One region of the Streptomyces sp. AgN23 genome, then DNA from elsewhere that is predicted to be linked to it. Evidence: riboswitches for the same ligand, from Rfam matches in the RefSeq annotation. Region 1 holds a riboswitch; the other holds the start of a gene.
The links. Region 1 has a riboswitch for cobalamin ahead of AS97_RS29860 (ribonucleoside-diphosphate reductase subunit alpha). Riboswitches for the same ligand answer to the same signal wherever they lie in the genome.
Positions count from the first base shown of each region.

Region 1 (7,731 bases):
GATCATCTGCACGATAGAGCGAGTTGTAGAGGGTCGTTCCGTGCGTCCGCACCTCGACGCCCGGGGTGTCGATGAGGGAGCGGTAGTGCAGGAGAGCGAGCCGACAGCGGGATTCGATGCCGTGGCCGAACTTCTCTTCCTGGCCGCGCTGTTGGACGTTGGGGCTGTCGGCGTCGCCGACAGCGATGCGTACGGCGCAGCCTTGGGCGGCTCGTTCCCGTATAAGATCGTTGAGGCGGGGGTACGCCTCGTGGAGGAAGACGGCAGCGTACACGAGCACGTCAATCCGTTCGCGGGCCTGCGTCAGCATCTCCACGAACGTGGACACGGGGATGTCCGCGCGCTGGTCGTAGAGCGCCACCAGCTCGGGGCTGACCGCACGGGCGGGGCGCGCTTGGCGTAGCGCTGGCCATAGGGCGTGCACGTCTTCTCCTAACGTTTCCGCTGCCAGGATGGCCGTGCCGCGTCGCGGCGTACGGTTGAGGTTGACCCATCTTTCAACGGACTTGGGGTCTACCTCGACCTTTTCCGCGAGGGTGGCGTACGTCCAGCCTCCGGAAGCCATGACGGCACGTAGCCTCTCGTTCGGCATCTGAGTCTCTCCCCACATGTCGGGACGGCACTAGGGACGTTTTACCCGACGCGGGACGTCCAGAAGTGGGGTTTAGGGGAGGTTCCTACGTCCTGATCACAGCGCGATGATCGCGAAAAGACTCCCGCGACCGTTGCAGGCGGCCCGGGAGCGTGGTCAACGCTGTGAAGGAGCGTCAACGTGCAAGAGAGTATCGCCCGACTCGTGGAATGGCTGCTGCGGCTGGTGCTGCCCGCGCCGGGTCGTCATCGCGCCGTTGGCCGCCGGCCCGCCGTGGCGTGTGTGGATACGCCGACGGTTCGTATGGCACGTGTGCCGGTGGCTCACGTTTGGGTGCCACGTGGTGAGGACGGGGCGGGCACAAGTCTGGTCCGACCGTACGTGGTCGCTCATGACCGACAGTGTGGGTCTGCCGGGCACGGCGTGAAGGCGGTGGCGCTGTGAGCGTACGCCCCCGTTTGCTGCCATGGCCCGGCCCTGGTGGGAAGGCGTGCTATCTGGTGTCGGACGCGGATGGTGAGGGGTATCTGTCGCGGCTGGCGGACGAGATGGAAGCGGTTCAGCTTCAGATGGGCGCTGAGCTCATCGGCCATGCCCGCCTGATGCTCGGCGACCGGAAGACGGACGCCCGAGAGCTCCGCTACCTCTCCAACCGCCTGGTCGAAGCCCTGCAAGACGCGCTCCGGCTCGCGGAGAGTCGCGGCGGGCGTCTGCCGGTGCCCGACGAGTCCGAGAGCGACGGACCGGCTCAGACAGAGGAGGGGCGCAATGAGTGAAGCGTCAGGAGGCTGGCAGGTCGGTCCGGCATCGGGCCGTGGGCTACGTCCCGGGAAAGACGGTCTGCTTGAACTGCCGCTTCAGGTTCTCCGCCCCGGTTGCGCGTCTCGGGCCTCGCTGGTGCTGACGGTGGTGGAAGCGGAGCAGTTGCATGCCGCCTTGTGTTACGCGCTCGGCGGCGAGCCTGCACCCGATGACGCGCCAGAGTGCCGTAAGCCAGTGCGCTATCCCGGAATGGATCGGCACTCCGTACTACCCACCGAGCGCGGCGGTACGGGCCGACGGCAGGGGGAGCGTCGTCTACGCCTCCTGGAACGGCTCGACGCAGACCAGAGCATGGCAGGTGCTCGCCGGATCTTCCCCCGACTCCCTGACGGTCGTCGTCGGGCACGCCCCACGGTCCGGATTCGAGACGGCCGTCACCACGACCGCCACCGGCCCGTACTTCCAAGTGAGGGCAGTGGACGCAAGCGGGAGAGTCCTCAAGGAGTCCAAGGTCGTGAGACGGCCCAGCTGACGGCTGACCAGGGGCACAGTGGCAGGCAGGCCCCCCGACCGGGGTGGTGATCCGCGCGGACACGCCGTCGTCGTCCTGGCCGACGCCGGTGAGCTCGTGGCCGTCCGGGCGCCGGGCGCCGCCGGCACCCAGCGGCTCGAACGGACGGAGCCGGTCACCGGGCCCTGACGGAAGGGGCCCGGTGACCGGCGGTCCGGTCGGACGTGCGCGTCGGACGGCGGACGTCAGGTGTAGATGAAGCCGCCGGGGACGGTGACCGTGCCGAAGGCCGTCACCAGGGTGACGGTCGCGGTGCCGACCGCCCCGGCCGGGGTGATGCCGGACACCGCCGTGGGGGTGGCGGTCACACCGGTGGCGGGCACGCCGTTGAACAGCACGGCCAGCACACCACCGAGGTTGGTGCCGGTGATGGTGAACGGGGTGAGGCCGGTGTGGGGCCCGGTGTTGGGCGTGATGGTGACGGGCGCCGGTGCGGGCGGCGCGACGAAGTAGGTGAAACCGCCGGGGACGGTGGCGGTCCCGCCCGGGCCGCTCAGCGTGACGGCGACGTTGCCGCCCGCGGGCGGGCCCGCCGGGGTGATGCCGATCAGGCTGGTCCCGCCCGGGTTGATGGTCAGGATGGCCGACGGGCTCCCGCCGAAGGTGACACTGGTGACGCCGGTCAGATTGGTGCCCGTGATCAAGTACAGGGCGCCGCCGGTGGTCGGTCCCACGGTCGGGGTGATGGAGACGGCGGTGGGCGGCGTCGGCGCCACATAGGTGTACACCTGGCTGTTGCTGGTGCCGACCGTGGTGGTGACCAGGACCTGGACGGACCCGGGCGCGTGCGGCGGGGCTATCACCACGACGATGTCGTTGGTGGGATTCCCCGGCCAGCCGCCTCCGGGCCAGCCACCACCGCCCCAGCCACCGCCCCAGCCGCCGCCCCAGTCACCATCCCAGCCGCCGCCACCGGAACTGCTCTGGCTGACGATCTGGGCGGGCACGCCGCCGAAGGTCACGCTGATCACGTTGCGCAGGTTCTGCCCGTTGAGCTGGACGAGGTTCCCACCGGCGGCGGGGCCCGAGTTGGGCACCACGGACAGCAGCAACGGCGGCCCCACCTGCGACGGGGGCCAGTTGGCCGCAGTGGGGGCGGCGGTCGCGAGAGCGGTCGAAGTCATGGTTGGTCCTCCCGGGAAGGGTTCGGGCGATATGCGCCGGCGGCATGCCGATGTCGTGGGCAAGCCGCTGGTCAACGCCTCGTCGTCGCCGCGCGGTCGAGGCAGGCCGGCACCGGAGGAACAGAAAGCCGCCGGGCGGCCGGTCAGGGCGCGGGATCGATGCGCCGGATGAGAGCGGAGCTACGGGACGAACGCCCGGCTCCTGGATGGCCTACGAGGTATGAGGCACCCCCGGCGGCACGTTTCCAGTTATCCACGCTCACCCCCGTCGCTCAAGGTTCCGGGGCTGCCATCACTCGTTTGGCGCATCTGGGCGCGCCTGGCGGCGAGCTTGTATGACAAGCGCTCCGCTATTCGGGGGAACCCGCGGCCGGAGTATGGCCTGCCGTCCTCCACCGTGCCTCTAATGAGTGACATCGGCAGTGCCAACCCGTGCGGGACCACCCGGGGAGGGAGCGATCCGATGAGCCTCGCCGCATTCCTCCTCGCCCTCGGCACCACCTGCCGTATCACCCGCTTCATCACCAAGGACACGCTGGCGGCGGGGTTCAGGACCTGGGTCGCCGACCGCTTCGGCGACGACTCCCGGTTCTCCTATCTCGTCAACTGCGGCTGGTGCACCAGCACCTGGGTCGCCGGCGCCATCGCCGTCTACGCCTCCTTGCTGCACACCACCGCGTGGTTCCACCTCCCGGCGACCGCCCTGACGCTCTCCTACCTCGCCGGGCTCGCCTCGCGGTGGCTGGACTGACACCCATCCGTACTGGACTCGAGGGAAAGGAACGGCAGCCATGGCCTGCAACTGCGGCGGAGGGGCACGTGCCCCGCAACCCGTTGTCGTCTATGAGTTGACGCTGCCGGACGGCACGGTCCGGCGCTATTTCACCTATCAGGAGGCCGACGCCGCCAACAAGCGCGCGGGCTCCACCGGAGTGATCAGCACCGCCGTCCAGTGACGGCGAAGCCCGGCGAGTGACGGCGAAGCCCGGCGAGTGACGGCGAAGCCCGGCGAGTGACGCATGGCGGCCCCGCTGTCAGTGGTGTGCGGCAGACTGCGGCCATGGACATCACGATCAGGCGCGCGCGGGACGAGGAGCTGGACGGAATCGGGGAGCTCACCGCGCAGGTGTATCTCGGGGACGGCCTCCTGGACTTCGGGGACAGTGATCCATATCTCACCACCCTGCGCGACGCCCGGCGCCGGGCCGCCGAGGCCGAGCTGCTGGTCGCGGCGGACGCGGCGAGCGACGAGGTGCTCGGGGCCGTGGCGTTCGCGGTGTACGGCGGGGCGTATGCGGAGCTGGCCCGACCCGGCGAGGGCGAGTTCCGGATGCTGGCCGTTCGGCCGGAGTCGCGGCGGCGCGGGGCGGCCGAGGCGCTGGTGCACGCCTGCCTGGACCGGGGGCGCGCGCTGGGGCTGCGGCGGATCGTGATCAGCAGCCAGCAGTCCATGACCGCCGCCCACCGGCTGTACGAGCGGCTGGGGTTCGTGCGGGCCCCGGAGCGGGACTGGTCGCCGATAGCCACGTTGGAGCTCACCCTGTGGGCGTTCACAGTGGAGCTGTGACGACCGGCGGCACACGCCCCGGCCCAGGCGGCGCACGCCCCGGCCCAGGGGCTCGGGCGCGCCCACGGGCGCGCGTACCCGCCCGGCCACGGGCCGCCACGGGCCCCAGGTCACAGGCCACCTCCGGAACGCATTAGCACATTCATGCGAAACTCCGCACCTCACGACACAAGATATGGGGGTGCGTCCGTCGGCCGACACAAGATGTATGCTCGTCCTCGCTGTCGCCGCAGGGGAATCCGGTGAGAATCCGGAACTGTCCCGCAACGGTGTACGTGTGCGCTTATGCGGCGTGCCCGTAAGTCCGAGCACCTGCCGACGGCCCTGTGTGAACACGTCCCCCGGCCTCGAGGGTTGGGCCGATGGACGCTGCGTGGAGTGCCTGACGTACGAGGAGTGCGGCAGCGGCATGCCCGTACGCGCCCATCGCACCCCCTCGTGGCCCCGGCCGAGCGAGGGAGAGCACCTCAGTGACCATCGCGCCCGCAGATCCGGTTTCAGAGCAGGCGGTTTCTCAGGCAGCGCACGACGCGCCCGGAACCGCCCTGCTGCGGACACTTACCGGACTCACCGCCGATCTGCCCGCCACCGACCCCGGCAAGGTCGCGGCCGCCGCCCTGCGCGGCCGCCATCCCGGCTCGGACGAGGCGGAGCTGCGTGGCCTGGCGACCGAGGCGGCGGCCGGGCTGATCGCCGAGGAGCCGGAGTACTCGCGGCTGGCCGCGCGGCTGCTGGCGCTCACGATCACGGAGGAGGCGGCCGGGCAGGGCGCGGTCTCCTTCTCCACCTCCGTCCAGGTGGGCCACCGCGAGGGCCTGCTGGCCGACTCCACCGCGGAGTTCGCGGCCGCCCACGCCGCACGGCTGGACGCGCTGGTGGAGCGGGCCCTGGCCGACGGCGCCGACAAGCGCTTCGGCTACTTCGGACTGCGCACCCTCTACAGCCGCTATCTGCTGCGCCATCCGATCACCCGTCAGGTGATCGAGACCCCGCAGCACTTCCTGCTGCGGGTGGCCTGCGGGCTCGCCGAGGACCTCTCGGAGCGGGCGCTGGACGATGTGGCCGAGCTGTACCGGCTGACCAGCACGCTGTCGTATCTGCCCAGCTCCCCCACGCTGTTCAACTCCGGCACCCGGCATCCGCAAATGTCGTCCTGCTATCTGCTGGACTCACCGCTGGACGAGCTGGACTCGATCTACAACCGCTACCACCAGGTGGCGCGGCTGTCGAAGCACGCGGGCGGCATCGGCCTGTCCTACTCCCGTATCCGGGCACGCGGTTCGCTGATCCGGGGCACCAACGGGCACTCCAATGGCATCGTGCCGTTCCTGCGCACGCTCGACGCCTCGGTGGCCGCCGTCAACCAGGGCGGCCGGCGCAAGGGCGCGGCCTGCGTCTATCTGGAGACCTGGCACGCGGACCTCGAGGAGTTCCTGGAGCTGCGGGACAACACGGGCGAGGAAGCCCGCCGCACCCACAACCTCAACATCGCCCACTGGATCCCGGACGAGTTCATGCGCCGGGTCGAGGCGGACGCCGACTGGTCGCTGTTCTCCCCGGTCGACGCGCCCGCTCTGGTGGACCTGTGGGGCGATGAGTTCGACGCCGCGTACCGCAAGGCCGAGGCCGAGGGCCGGGCGGTCAAACAGGTCCCGGCGCGGCAGCTGTACGCCCGGATGATGCGCACCCTCGCGCAGACCGGCAACGGCTGGATGACCTTCAAGGACGCCGCCAACCGCACCGCCAACCAGACCGCCGAGCCCGGCAGGGTCGTCCACTCCTCCAACCTGTGCACCGAGATCCTGGAGGTCACAGACGACGGCGAGACCGCCGTGTGCAACCTCGGCTCGGTCAACCTCGCCGCGCACCTGGACGAGGACGGGCAGCTCGACTGGGAGCGCCTCGACGCCACCGTCCACACCGCCGTGACCTTCCTCGACCGCGTGGTGGACATCAACTTCTACCCGACGGACGAGGCCAGGGCCTCCAACTCCCGCTGGCGGCCGGTGGGTCTGGGCCTGATGGGGCTGCAGGACGTCTTCTTCCGGCTGCGGCTGCCGTTCGACTCGCCCGAGGCCAAGGCGCTCTCCACCCGGATCTCCGAGCGCATCATGCTCGCCGCGTACGAGGCGTCCTGTGAACTGGCCGAGCGCCACGGCCCGCATCCGGCCTGGTCCGAGACCCGCACCGCGCGCGGTGTGCTGCACCCGGACCACTACACGGACGCGGTGGCCACCTGGCCGGAGCGCTGGGAGGCGCTGCGCACGCGGATGGCGAAGTCCGGGATGCGGAACTCGCTGCTGCTGGCGATCGCGCCGACCGCCACCATCGCCTCCATCGCGGGCGTCTACGAGTGCATCGAGCCGCAGGTCTCCAACCTCTTCAAGCGCGAAACGCTCAGCGGGGAGTTCCTGCAGGTCAACTCGTATCTGGTGGACGACCTCAAGAAGCTGGGCGTCTGGGACGCCCAGACCCGCGAGGCGCTGCGCGAGTCCAACGGCTCGGTCCAGGAGTTCTCCTGGGTGCCCGCGGACGTACGGGACCTGTACCGCACCGCGTGGGAGATCCCGCAGCGCGCCCTGATCGAGATGGCGGCGGCCCGGACCCCGTACCTGGACCAGAGCCAGTCGCTGAACCTCTTCATGGCCTCGCCCACCATCGGCAAGCTCAGCTCGATGTACGCGTACGCCTGGAAGCGCGGCATCAAGACCACGTACTACCTGCGCTCGCGTCCGGCCACCCGGATCGCCCAGAGCGCCCGTGGCGGCGCCGCGGCCACCGCGCCCGCTCCTGCCCCCATCCCCGTACAGCAGGCTCCGGCCGAGGCCGACGCGATCGCCTGCTCCCTGGAAAACCCCGAGTCCTGCGAGGCCTGCCAGTAATGTCCCCCACGTCCCAGAAGAACCTGCTCGACCCGGGCTTCGAACTGACCCTGCGGCCGATGCGGTACCCGGAGTTCTACGACCGCTACCGCGACGCGATCAAGAACACCTGGACCGTGGAGGAGGTCGACCTCCACTCCGACGTCACCGACCTCGCCAAGCTCTCCCCCGGTGAGCAGCATCTGATCGGCCGTCTGGTCGCCTTCTTCGCGACCGGCGACTCGATCGTGGCC
Region 1 is NZ_CP007153.1:6,859,063-6,866,793, reverse strand. Features, by position in the region: gene AS97_RS29900 (helix-turn-helix domain-containing protein) at 1-592, opposite strand, end outside; gene AS97_RS29895 (hypothetical protein) at 1,033-1,368, shown strand; gene AS97_RS29890 (hypothetical protein) at 1,563-1,886, shown strand; gene AS97_RS29885 (hypothetical protein) at 1,905-2,054, shown strand; gene AS97_RS29880 (IPT/TIG domain-containing protein) at 2,111-3,049, opposite strand; gene AS97_RS29875 (hypothetical protein) at 3,513-3,800, shown strand; gene AS97_RS29870 (hypothetical protein) at 3,841-4,005, shown strand; gene AS97_RS29865 (GNAT family N-acetyltransferase) at 4,110-4,616, shown strand; cobalamin riboswitch at 4,808-4,951, shown strand; gene AS97_RS29860 (ribonucleoside-diphosphate reductase subunit alpha) at 5,087-7,498, shown strand; gene AS97_RS29855 (ribonucleotide-diphosphate reductase subunit beta) at 7,498-7,731, shown strand, end outside.

Region 2 (7,731 bases), 5.3 Mb from region 1:
CCGCGCGGTGCCCGGGAACACCACGCCCACCCTGGAGCGCGAGGACGGCGCCACCTACGACCTGGAGTGGAACAACGCCCTCTCCCCCGCCAACGGGGGCCCGCCCGCCTGGGTCTCGATCACCTCGTTCAACGAGTGGCACGAGGGCAGCCAGATCGAGCCCGCGGCCTCCGCCCCGCCCACCGCGCAGAGCTACCGGACCTACAGCGGGGCCTACGGGAGGACGGGCGCCGCGGCCGAGACGGCGTATCTCGACCGCACCGCGTACTGGGTGGCCCGATTCGAGGCGGCTCGCCAACGCTGAGGCGTGGTGTGCCGGGGCCCCGGCCGGGGTCCCGGCGAACCGCGCTAGCCTGGTGGGCTTCCCATCAGGTCGCCACGCTGAGCGTGGACACCAAGGTCCCGCACCATCCGCTCGCCGGTGAGCTCTCCCTGGACCGGGACACGCTGACCGCCGGCACCGATCCCGACCAGCAGCTTGGTCATCTGGACCGCCGAAGTCGGTACATCCACACACGACGGACTGCGCGTCCTCGCCTCCTGGGCCGCCGACCGGCACCTGTCGGCGTCACCGGCCGACTGACCCGGCCGCACCGCCCCGCCGAGATGTGCATAGGCTGAGCTCCTGTCAGGACAACAGCGGCACGGGGGACACCATGCGGAAAGAGGCGGTTCGATACCTTCGCTGCCCCTACTGTTCCGGCGGTTTGACGATGGCCGAGGGCGCCCTGCGGTGTTCCCGGGGGCACAGCTTCGACGTGGCGAAGCAGGGATATGTGAATCTGCTGCGCGGGGCCGCCAAGTTCAGTGCGGACACCGCCGAGATGGTGGCGGCCCGAGCGGACTTCCTGGCCGCCGGTCACTTCGCGCCGATCGCCGGGGCACTGGCCGCGCTGGCGCGCGAGACGGCACCGGCGCCGGCGGGCGGGGACCCCGACTGCGTCGTGGACATCGGCGGTGGCACGGGCTACCACCTTGCCCGGGTGATGTCGGAGTTCCCGGACTCCGAGGGCGTCCTGCTCGACATCTCCAAGTTCGCCGCCCGCCGGGCCGCGCGGGCGCATCCCCGTATCAGCGCGGTGGTGGCCGACGCCTGGGCCGAGCTGCCGTTCGCCGACGGGGCCGCGTCGGTGGTCCTCAACGTCTTCGCACCGCGCAATCCGGCCGAGCTGCGACGGATGCTGCGCCCTGAGGGTGTGCTGCTGGTGGTGACGCCCCGGCCGGACCATCTGCGCGAGCTGGTGGAGGCCCTGGGGCTGCTGCGGGTGGACGAGCAGAAGGACGAGCGACTGGCGGACCGCTTCTCGGCGCATTTCACCGAGGTGGCCCGGGAGCGTTCGCGGAGCACCATGACGCTGGACCATCAGGCCGTGCCGCAGTTGGTGGGGATGGGGCCCAACGCCTGGCACCAGCAGGGCGAGCGGCTGAAGGAGCGCGTCGCGCTGCTGCCCGAGCCCTGTGACGTGACACTGTCCGTCGCCCTCACCGCATACCGTCCGCTGGTCTGACACCACCGCGAAGACGCCCCGGCCCGCCGGGCTCCGCACAGCGCCGTCAGGCCCAGACGGTGTATCCGCCGTCCACCCGGATCGCCTCGATGCCGCTGATGTACCGGGCGCCGCAGCGGTCCTGGGGCAGGACGAGCTGCGGGCCCGCCCGGTCGAGCGGGGTGCCGTCGATGGTGACCGCGAGCAGGACTTGGGCACGGCCGAAGTCCGGGTCGATCTCGGCCCAGGACAGCAGCGCCCGGTGGCCGTCCGCGCCGCGTACGGCGATCAGGAAGCGCAGGCGGTCCTTGCGCCGGGCGGGGTCGAAGGCGGGACCGGCGGAGACCAGGACGTCGTGCAGGAACGGTCCGGTGAAGCGGTGCTGCTGGATGCCGCTGGTGGCACAGTCGAAGCTGACCTGCGCCCGGATTTTCTATTGTCGATAGGCCATGTGCAGGCCCCGCCTCGACCCGGGCGAGGCCCTCGCCCGCCCTCCGCACCGGCGGACGACGGACGGCGCGGCGGCGGATGACCGGAGGCGGATGACCGGACGCGCGCCTTGGGCCGCCCGGACGGCGGCGGGGGTGGGCTTCCGCCATTGGGGGGACGGTGCGGCGCGAACGCCTCACCAAAGGGGCACCATGCATGCGAAGCCGGTCATATCCGGCGGCAGATCCCCAGCAAGGAGTTCCCATGCGTATCCGGACCGCCCTGTCCACGCTCGCCCTCACCGCCGCGTCCCTCGCCGTCGGCGCGGGCGGCGCCCTCGCGGACGACGCACCCGATCTGACCGTCAACAACTCCAGCAACACGACCTTCCCCGGCGTCTGCGCCAGCAACCAGTTCTCGTTCGTCACCGTGCCGGTCAATCTGGCGGGCGGGTCGGACTCCGGCGCGTGCTGACCCGCTGATCTCACTGATGGACGGGGTGCGGCCGGTGCACGGCCCGGGCGGCACCGGCCGTAGCCTCGGCCATCGCGTGTTCCACTTCACCCTCCCGAATACCGGACTGCCCCCTGCACACCGCCGGACGGCCCCGTAGGCTGGCTGGTGCAGCTGGTTCGCCCCGTCCGCCAGGCGGGACGCGTCGCAAGAGGGAACCCGGTGGGAATCCGGGACTGCCCCGCAGCGGTGAGCGGGAACGACCGCCGTCATACGCACTGGGTCCGGTAGAGGGACCTGGGAAGCGACGGCCACTAGGTGTCCTCCCCAAGAGGACGCGCCCGTGAGTCCGAAGACCTGCCATCTGCCCGCGTACGGACGACTCGTGCGCGGACACCCGGTGACCTCGAGGGCGGGTCGGCGTACATTCCGGTCGGACGACCGCGCGCGTGCCGCGCGAGGTCGTGGCGTCCGGTCTGTCACCCTTCGCGCTCTCCTCCCGTCGCCGGGATCTCAGGGATTCATCTCGCGAAGGAGATCTCCGTGACCACCAAGTCCGCAGCCGCGGCAGCACGGGCCACCGTGTACGGCTACCCCCGCCAGGGCCCGAACCGGGAACTGAAGAAGGCGATCGAGGGCTACTGGAAGGGCCGCGTCCCCGCCGACGCGCTCCGGGCCACCGCCGCCGAACTGCGCCGCACCACCTGGCGGCAGCTGGCCGGGGCGGGCATCGACGAAGTTCCCACGGGGGACTTCTCGTACTACGACCATGTGCTGGACACCACCGTCATGGTCGGCGCGATCCCCGACCGCCACCGGGACGCCGTCGCCACCGATCCGCTCGACGGCTACTTCGCGATGGCGCGGGGCACACAGGACGTGGCGCCGCTGGAGATGACCAAGTGGTTCGACACCAACTACCACTACCTGGTTCCGGAGCTGGGCCCGGACACGGTGTTCACGGCCGACTCCGCCAAGCAGGTCGCGGAGCTGACGGAAGCCCTCGGCCTCGGTCTGGCGGCGCGGCCGGTCCTGGTCGGTCCCGTCAGCTACCTCCTCCTCGCCAAGCCCGCCCCCGGCGCGCCCGCGGACTTCGAGCCGCTCACCCTCCTGGACCGCCTGCTTCCGGTGTACGCCGAGGTCCTGGCCGATCTGCGGGCGGCCGGTGCCGAGTGGGTGCAACTCGATGAACCCGCCCTGGTCCAGGACCGCACGCCGGCCGAGCTGAACGCCGCCGGACGCGCCTACCGCGATCTCGGAGCCCTCGCCGACCGTCCGAAGCTGCTGGTCGCCTCGTACTTCGACCGCCTCGGCGAGGCCCTGCCCGTACTGGCCAAGGCCCCGGTCGAGGGGCTGGCGCTGGACTTCACGGAGGCCGCCGCCGCGAATCTGGACGCGCTGGCCGCCGTCGGCGGGCTGCCCCGCAAGCGGCTGATCGCCGGTGTCGTCAACGGCCGCAACATCTGGGTCAACGACCTGGAGAAGTCCCTGGCCAGGCTCGGCACCCTGCTGGGGCTGGCCGACCGGGTCGATGTGGCCGCCTCCTGCTCGCTGCTGCACGTCCCCCTCGACGCGGCGGCCGAGCGGGACATCGCACCGCAGATCCTGCGCTGGCTGGCCTTCGCCCGGCAGAAGACCACGGAGATCGTCACCCTCGCCAAGGGCCTGACCCACGGCACCGACACCATCACCGCCGAACTGGCCGCGAACCGGGCCGCTCGCGCCTCCCGCGCCAACTCCCCCATCACCCGCGACCCGGCCGTCCGCGCCCGCACCGGCGCGGTCACCGAGGCCGACACCCGCCGCGCCCAGCCGTATGCCGAACGCGCCGCGGCCCAGCGCGCCCACCTCCGCCTGCCGCTGCTGCCGACCACCACCATCGGCTCCTTCCCGCAGACCGGCGAACTGCGCACCGCCCGCGCCGACCTGCGCGGCGGCCGGATCGACACGGCCGGGTACGAGGAGCGCATCAAGGCCGAGATCCAGGAGGTGATCTCCTTCCAGGAGCAGACCGGCCTGGATGTGCTGGTGCACGGCGAGGCCGAGCGCAACGACATGGTCCAGTACTTCGCCGAGCAGCTCACCGGCTATCTCGCCACCCGGCACGGCTGGGTGCAGTCCTACGGCACCCGCTACGTCCGCCCGCCGATCCTGGCCGGTGACATCTCCCGCCCCGAGCCGATGACGGTGCGCTGGACCGCCTATGCCCAGTCCCTCACCGACCGCCCGGTCAAGGGCATGCTCACCGGGCCGGTCACCATGCTCGCCTGGTCCTTCGTCCGCGACGACCAACCCCTCGGCGACACCGCCCGCCAGGTCGCCCTCGCCCTGCGCGACGAGGTGGGCGACCTGGAGGCGGCCGGGACCTCGGTCATCCAGGTGGACGAGCCCGCCCTGCGCGAGACCCTTCCGCTGCGCGCCGAGGACCGGCCCGCCTATCTGTCCTGGGCGACCGAGGCCTTCCGCCTCACCACCGGCGGCGTACGTCCCGGCACCCAGATCCACACCCATATGTGCTACGCCGAGTTCGGCGACATCGTCCAGGCGATCGACGACCTCGACGCCGATGTCATCAGCCTGGAAGCCGCCCGTTCCCATATGCAGGTGGCCCGCGAACTGGCCGCCCGTGGCTATCCGCGCGAGGCCGGGCCCGGGGTGTACGACATCCACTCCCCGCGCGTGCCCAGCGCGCCGGAGGCGGCCGAACTGCTCCGCACCGGCCTGAAAGCCATTCCCGCCGAGCGGCTGTGGGTCAACCCCGACTGCGGCCTGAAGACCCGCGGCTGGCCCGAGACCCGCTCCTCACTGCGGAACCTGGTCACCGCGGCCCGTACGGTCCGCGGTGAGCTGCCCGCGTCCTGACCCGGACGACCGGCCGGGGCCGGGGCGTCCACGAAGACGCCCCGGCCCCGGGTCGGGTCAGTGGCTGCCCGCGAGTTCACCGCTGAGCTTGCCGTGGAGATGGGCACTGGGGTCGTTCAGTCCGGTGATCTCGACGGTCTTGCCGCGCTGGGCGTACTTGGTCTCGATCGCATCGAGCGCGGCGACGGAGGAGGCGTCCCAGATGTGGGTGGCGGACAGGTCGATGACGACCCGGTCGGGATCGGTGGCGTAGTCGAACTGGGTGACCAGGTCGTTGGAGGAGGCGAAGAACAGCTCACCGGTGACCCGGTAGACGACCTCGCTGCCGTCCGGATCGACGACCGCGGTCACCTCGGCGAGGTGGGCGACACGCTTGGCGAAGACGACCATGGCGGTGAGGCTGCCCACGACCACGCCGATGGCCAGGTTGTGGGTGGCGACGACCACGGCGACGGTGAGCACCATGACGGTGATCTCGCCCGCGGGCATCCGCCGGAGGGTCCTGGGCGCGATGGAGTGCCAATCGAACGTCCCGAACGACACCATCACCATCACGGCGACCAGGGCGGCCATGGGAAGGTCCGAGACCACCGGCCCGAAGGCGATGCACAGCACCATCAGGAACGCGCCCGCGAGGAAGGTGGACAGGCGGGTGCGGGCGCCGGAGACCCGCACGTTGATCATGGTCTGACCGATCATGGCGCAGCCGCCCATACCGCCGAAGAAGCCGGTGACGATGTTGGCGATGCCCTGACCGATGGACTCGCGGGTCTTGTTGGAGCGGGTGTCGGTGATGTCGTCGACGAGCTTGGCCGTCATCAACGACTCCATCAGGCCGACCAGCGCCATGGCGAACGCGTACGGGGCGACGACGGTGAGGGTGTCGAGCGTGAACGGCACGTCCGGCAGGCCCGGGGTGGGCAGCGAGGACGGCAGGGCGCCCTTGTCGCCGACGGTCGGCACCGCGATCCCGGCGGCGACGGTGAGGACGGTGAGGACGACGATGGAGACCAGCGGCGCCGGGATCACCGTGGTGACCTTCGGGAAGAGCACCATCAACACCAGCCCGCCGACGATCAACGGGTAGACGGGCCACGGCACGTCGGTCATCTCCGGCACCTGCGCCATGAAGATCAGGATCGCGAGGGCGTTGACGAAGCCGACCATCACCGAGCGCGGCACGAAGCGCATCAGCTTCGCGACCCCGAGCATGCCGAGCACGATCTGGAAGGCACCGGCCAGGATGACCGCGGCGACCAGATAGCCGAAGCCGTGCTCCCGGTTGAGCGGAGCGATCACCAGGGCGACGGCACCCGTCGCGGCGGAGATCATCGCACGTCGTCCGCCGACGATCGCGATGGTGACGGCCATGGTGAAGGAGGCGAACAGGCCGATCGCCGGGTCGACTCCGGCGATGATCGAGAACGAGATCGCCTCGGGGATCAGGGCGAGTGCGACGACGAGTCCGGCGAGGACCTCGGTGCGCCAGACCTTGGGGTCCGACAGCCAGTCGGGCTTGAGCCCGCGCAGCCGCGCGGCCGGAGACAGTGCAGGAGCAGACAAGAGAGGCAGTACCTGTCGGGGTCGGGCACGCCCGGCGGAAAGGGGGCGTGCGGGAAGGTGCGAGAGGACCGGGCCGATGATCCGCGAAGCCCACACCTCGGCGAGCTTACGTCAGCGGGGTGGCAGCGCCGACGGAGGACCGCTGCCGCTCAGCGGCGGAGGGGTCACGGCGGACAGGAGGGCGCGGATTCTTGTGGTCATGGGGCTGTCGCGTCCGCCATGGCACCCTGACGTGACGCCGTGTCCATCCGCTTCCGCCAGCCCCCGGGCGTGACGCCCTCGCGGGCCGAAAAGGCACGACTCAGCGCGCTTCCGGTGTCGTAGCCGACTCTGACCGCGATCTCCTGGACACTCAGCGGCGTCTCCCGGAGCAGCACCTTCACCCGGTACATGCGCCATGAGGTGAGGTAGCCCAGCGGGGTGTCCCCCGTCTTCTCCTTGAACGAGGCGGCGAACGCCGAGCGTGACATCCCCGCCTTGCGGGCGAGTTCGTCGACCGTCCACGGATGGGCCAGGTCCGCGTGCAACTCCCGCATGGCGATGGCCAGCTGGGGGTCCCGCAGTGCGGCGATCCAGCCGACGGTGCCGCCTCCGACATCGGCGCAACAGCTCCGTAGCGCCTGGACGAAGAGCACATCGGACAGCCGGCTCATGATGAAGCCACCACCGAGCCCGCCTGCCGCGCTCTCCCTCGCGATGAGGTCGAACGTGGTGCGCAGAAGGTGGCTGGAGGTGTGGTCCAGGTTCAGCCGGAACAACGGCGGCAACAGCGCGAAGAGCGGTTCGGCCGCCACGGCGTCGAAGGCGAACCGGCTGGACACGATCCGGGTCAGCTCACCGTCGCCCCCGACCCGCGCCGAGTTGCCGGGAGCTTGGGAGACCAGTCCGTCGCAGTCGACGACCTCGCTGCCCGTGGTGTCCTGAAGGGTGAAGCTCA
Region 2 is NZ_CP007153.1:1,590,980-1,598,710, forward strand. Features, by position in the region: gene AS97_RS06920 (glycoside hydrolase family 99 protein) at 1-304, shown strand, start outside; partial or broken gene AS97_RS06925 (transcriptional regulator) at 355-583, shown strand; gene AS97_RS06930 (putative RNA methyltransferase) at 657-1,508, shown strand; gene AS97_RS46950 (hypothetical protein) at 1,555-1,917, opposite strand; gene AS97_RS06935 (hypothetical protein) at 2,181-2,390, shown strand; cobalamin riboswitch at 2,528-2,749, shown strand; gene metE (5-methyltetrahydropteroyltriglutamate--homocysteine S-methyltransferase) at 2,913-5,231, shown strand; gene AS97_RS06945 (SulP family inorganic anion transporter) at 5,289-6,779, opposite strand; gene AS97_RS06950 (AraC family transcriptional regulator) at 6,992-7,731, opposite strand, start outside.
Region 2: linked by a shared signal. The riboswitch ahead of metE (5-methyltetrahydropteroyltriglutamate--homocysteine S-methyltransferase) and the one ahead of AS97_RS29860 (ribonucleoside-diphosphate reductase subunit alpha) in region 1 are both predicted to bind cobalamin.